2 regions of the Nocardiopsis sp. LDBS1602 genome follow, and region 2 is predicted to be linked to the other one. Evidence: riboswitches for the same ligand, from Rfam matches in the RefSeq annotation. Region 2 holds a riboswitch; the other holds the start of a gene.

Region 1 (2,196 bases), on a different contig from region 2:
GTCCCTCTGCCCCAGGTGCAGGACGTCGGCGCGCACCGAGCGGGCGATGTCGGCCCGGTCGTTGACCGCGAGCAGGGCCCCGTGCCGCTCGCAGGCCTCGCGCATGATCTCCAGGGCCGCGAGCTCCTCACGGGCCTCCAGACCCTTGTCCCGGAGTTGGACGATGTCCACACCTCCGGCCAGGGCGGCGTCGGTGAACTCCGCGAGATCGCCGCGCCCGGTCCGGGCGTCGGTGCACAGGTACAGAAGCGATGCGTCCAGGCGCTCGCGCAGGCTGGTTCCGTGGCTGGTCCTCACACCGTCCACCTTAGGGCCCGGAGATCGGGGACCCGAGGGCACCCCCGTGCGGAGCGCCCCGGGCCCCGGACCCGCCTCAGAAGGCCAGGCTCTGGGCGCGGCGCCGCACCTCGGTGCCCCGGTTCTCGCGCATGGCCTGGATCGGGGTTCCGGGCAGGGTGTCGTCCGGGGTGAACAGCCAGCGCAGGGCCTCCTCCGTGGAGAACCCGGCGTCGGTGAGCAGCACGATGGTGCCGGGCAGCCCCTTGACCAGGTCCTCCCCGTCCAGGAAGGCGGCGGGGATGGAGAGTTCTCCGCCCCGGACCAGACCCATCAGCCGCTTCTCGCGGATGAGCGTCTTGATCCGGTTGGGGCTCACGCCCAGCGGCCGGGCGGCCTCTCGCAGGGTCAGCCAGTCGCCGACCAGTTCGTCGATTTCACGGTCGCTTTGTGTCACCCTCCCAATCTGCCACACACGGCCGGCCACGCGGACCGTCCCGGCCGTGCCGGGTGACCTGGCCGAGGTCCCGACGCGCCCCCTTCGAAGGGCCTGTCCTAGGATGGGGTACCGAACAGACACGTCCCGCGGGAGCCGGGTGGACCCGGCTGAGAGGGAGACTGCCCGTCTCCGACCGCACGAACCTGATCCGGATCATGCCGGCGAAGGGAGTGGAGGAACGCACCGTGCGTACTTTCGAGGAAACCCCCGACACGAGGATTCGTCCTACCAATACCGTGGTCGTGGTGGGCGGTGGCGTCATCGGCCGCGTCACCGCGTGGCGGGCCGCCCAACAGGGCCTGGACGTCACGCTGGTCGAGCCCGATCCGGTGGACGAACCGTCCCACGCGCGTGCCGCCTCGACCGTCGCCGCGGGCATGCTGACCCCCGCCACCGAGGCGGTGTTCGGCGAGGAGGAGCTGATGGCCCTGGGCCTGCGCTCCGCGCGGATGTACGACGACTTCGTCGCCGAGGTGGAGGCCGCGAGCGGCCGATCGGTGGGTCATCGCCGCACCGGCACCCTGCTGGTCGCCTTCGACCGGGACGACCTGTCCGTCCTGCACGATCTGCACGCCCTCCAGGAACGGCTGGGGATCGCCACCGAACGGCTGGGCGGCCGTGAGTGCCGCAGGTTGGAGCCCATGCTGGCGCCTTCCGTGCGCGGCGGTGTCCTGGCTCCCGAGGACCACTCCCTCGACCCCCGGCTCCTCCTCCGGGCCCTGGCCGAGGCCGGGAGGCGCGCGGGGGTGCGCGAGGTCTCCGGGACCGTGGCGGAGGTCTCCTCCCCGGGCCCTGACGGGGCCCGCCTCGGGGTACGTCCGATCGACGGTCCCGTCCTTCCGGCGCACCAGGTCGTCCTGGCCGCGGGCTGCTGGGGCGACCGGATCACGCTGCCCGCGCCGGTGGTGCCGCCGCTGCGCCCGGTCAAGGGACAGTTGCTGCGCGCCCGCGTGCGCGCCGGAGAACCGCCCATCGTGGAGCGCACCGTGCGCGGCCTGGTCCGCGGATTCCCCGTCTACCTGGTGCCACGCGCCGACGGCGAGGTGATCGTGGGCGCCACCCAGGAGGAACTGGGCCACGACACCGCCCTGACCGCGGGGGGACTCTGGCAGGTACTGCGGGACGCCCGAGAGCTGGTCCCCGGGGTGGGCGAACTGGAGATCACCGAGACCTGCGTGGGCCTGCGCCCCGGATCCCCCGACAACGAACCCCTCCTGGGCCCCACGAGGGTCCCGGGACTGCACCTGGCCTCCGGCCACTTCCGCCACGGGGTGCTCCTGGCCCCCGTGACCGGAGAGGTCATGGCCGAGGCGCTCACCACCGGCACGCTGCCCGAGTACGCGCGCCGGTTCGCCGCCGACCGAGCCGTGCCCGGCGGTGACACGCGGGAGAAGCCGACGACGTGGGAGGAACAGTGGAAC
Region 2 (2,196 bases):
CGACGGATCCGCCTACGCCTGGTTCGCCGGGCACACCCCGAACCTGGCCTCCGCGGTCGTCGTCGGCGACGTGCGCGGTGGTGAGCAGAACCCGCTGCGCGGGGTGACCATCGGCGGACAGTACTTCGGCGTCGTCTACGGAGGGACCCTGCCCGGACCGATCTGGCAGGAGTCCATGCGCGGGGCGACGGAGGGGCTGCCCTCCGAGAGTTTCGCCGGTTCTCCCGGTTCCTTCGGGGACCCGACGGCGGAGCCGCCCGGACGGGAGAAGGACGACGACTCCGATGACGGGGGCGGAGCGGACGGCCCCGAGGACGCCGCCGGCTCCGCGGACTCCGAAGGTACGGAGAGCACGGAGAGCACGGAGGGTTCCGCGGACTCCGAAGGTACCGGCGGCGCCGAAGGTTCGGACGGCACCGGCGGCACGGGCGGTACCGAGGGCTCGGACGGTACCGGAGGCACGGGCGGCACCGAAGGCACCGGCGGCACGGACAGCACCGAAGGCACCGAAGGTTCCGGCGGTACCGAGGGCTCCGACACCGGGGAGGGGGCCGGCACCTGACCACCGGACCCGCTCGCGCGCGGTCCATGGTCCCGAGGTGGGCAGAGGCCTATATGTCGTGGTGAAAGGGGTATGGAGGGTCAAGAGCTCCGATATTTGCCTCATGGCGCATAATGGAGCCGAACCGACAGGGGAGCGCGGAAGCGCTGAGAGTGCGGCACCGGGCCGCAGACCCTTAGACACCTGATCCGGATCATGCCGGCGAAGGAAGTCGTGAGAACCCGCCATCGTGCGCGTGAGAACGCGTGATGGCGCTCTTGGCCGCATTCCCCTCCGTCGCTCCGACGAAGGGAACCCTCGGGTAATGAGTACCGAAGACAGGACCGGCACGACCGATGGCCGCGAGGTCGCGCGTGCCGGATTCCTCCAAGAGGTACGGGCCGGTCTCAAGAGCTGGCGCACCGTCGACATCGTCGTCGCCGCCGTGATCGGTGTGGCGGTCGGTGTCGTCTTCTGGCTGTGGAACATCGTCTGGTCGATCACGACGCCGCTGTTCGTGTTCTTCCCGCCCGGTCAGGCCGTCGTCTACGGCATGTGGCTGATCTCCGGCGTGCTCGGTGGTCTGATCGTCCGCAAGCCCGGCGCCGCCGTGCTCACCTCGATCGCGGCGGCCTCGGTCTCCGCGGTCCTGGGAACCCAGTGGGGGCTCGCGGTCATCCTCGACGGCACCCTCCAGGGGCTGCTGCCCGAACTGGTCTTCCTGGCGTTCGCCTACCGGCGTTGGAACATGGGCGTGGCCGTGCTCGCCGCGGCGTTCGCGGGCCTGTCCCCGGCCATCCGGGACAACATCGCCTACAACGTCACCTGGCCGCTCCACTACCAGATCACCTATGGGGTGATCGTGGTGATCAGCGCGGCCCTCATCGCGGGTGTGGGAGCCAGGCTCCTCACCACCGCCCTGGCGCGCGCCGGCGCCCTGGCCCCCTTCCCCTCGGCCAAGGGCTGACCCATGGGAGCGAGGAACGTGGGCGGCGCGCGTGTGGAGCTCTCCGGTTGGGGATGGCGGCACGCGGGCCGCGACACCCACGCCCTGCGCGGCGTGGACCTGGTCGTCGAACCCGGGGAGCGGATCCTGCTGCTGGGCGCCTCCGGCGCGGGCAAGAGCACCCTGCTCCACTCCCTGGCCGGGCTCACCGGCCCCGACAGCGCCATCAGCGGCGAGGAGGAGGGCCTGCTCCGTGTGGACGGAGAGCCCGCCGCCCGCGGTAGGGGTCGGGTCGGCCTGGTCGCCCAGGACCCCGAGACCCAGCTCGTGATGGCCCGGGCCGGAGACGACGTCGCGTTCGGTCTGGAGAACCTCGGTATCGAACGAGAGGCGATCCGGCCCCGGGTGGAGGGGGCCCTGGCGGACGTGGGCTTCCCCTACGGTCTGCGGCATTCCACCGGTGCCCTGTCCGGCGGAGAGAAGCAGCGACTGGTGATCGCCGGAGCGCTGGCCATGCGCCCTCGCCTGCTGCTGCTGGACGAGCCCACCGCCAACCTCGACCCGGCCGGGGCCGAGCTGGTCCGGTCCCTGCTCGCCCGTCTACTGGCCGAGACCGAGGCCACCCTCGTCCTGGTCGAACACCGGGTCGCCGAGGTCGTGGACCTGGTCGACCGGGTCGTGGTGGTGGAACCGGGCGGCGGGGTGATCG

Evidence for each region. Region 2 has a riboswitch for thiamine pyrophosphate ahead of U9J66_RS21160 (ECF transporter S component). Riboswitches for the same ligand answer to the same signal wherever they lie in the genome.
Region 1: another riboswitch for thiamine pyrophosphate. It lies ahead of thiO (glycine oxidase ThiO); the one in region 2 lies ahead of U9J66_RS21160 (ECF transporter S component).

Annotation. Positions count from the first base shown of each region.
Region 1 covers NZ_JAYLVW010000012.1:40,549-42,744, forward strand. Annotated here, with positions in the region: gene thiE (thiamine phosphate synthase) at 1-297, opposite strand, end outside; gene U9J66_RS24145 (Rv2175c family DNA-binding protein) at 374-733, opposite strand; TPP riboswitch at 852-962, shown strand; gene thiO (glycine oxidase ThiO) at 931-2,196, shown strand, end outside; gene thiS (sulfur carrier protein ThiS) at 2,190-2,196, shown strand, end outside.
Region 2 covers NZ_JAYLVW010000008.1:138,720-140,915, reverse strand. Annotated here, with positions in the region: gene U9J66_RS21165 (transglycosylase domain-containing protein) at 1-562, shown strand, start outside; TPP riboswitch at 682-789, shown strand; gene U9J66_RS21160 (ECF transporter S component) at 867-1,508, shown strand; gene U9J66_RS21155 (ABC transporter ATP-binding protein) at 1,512-2,196, shown strand, end outside.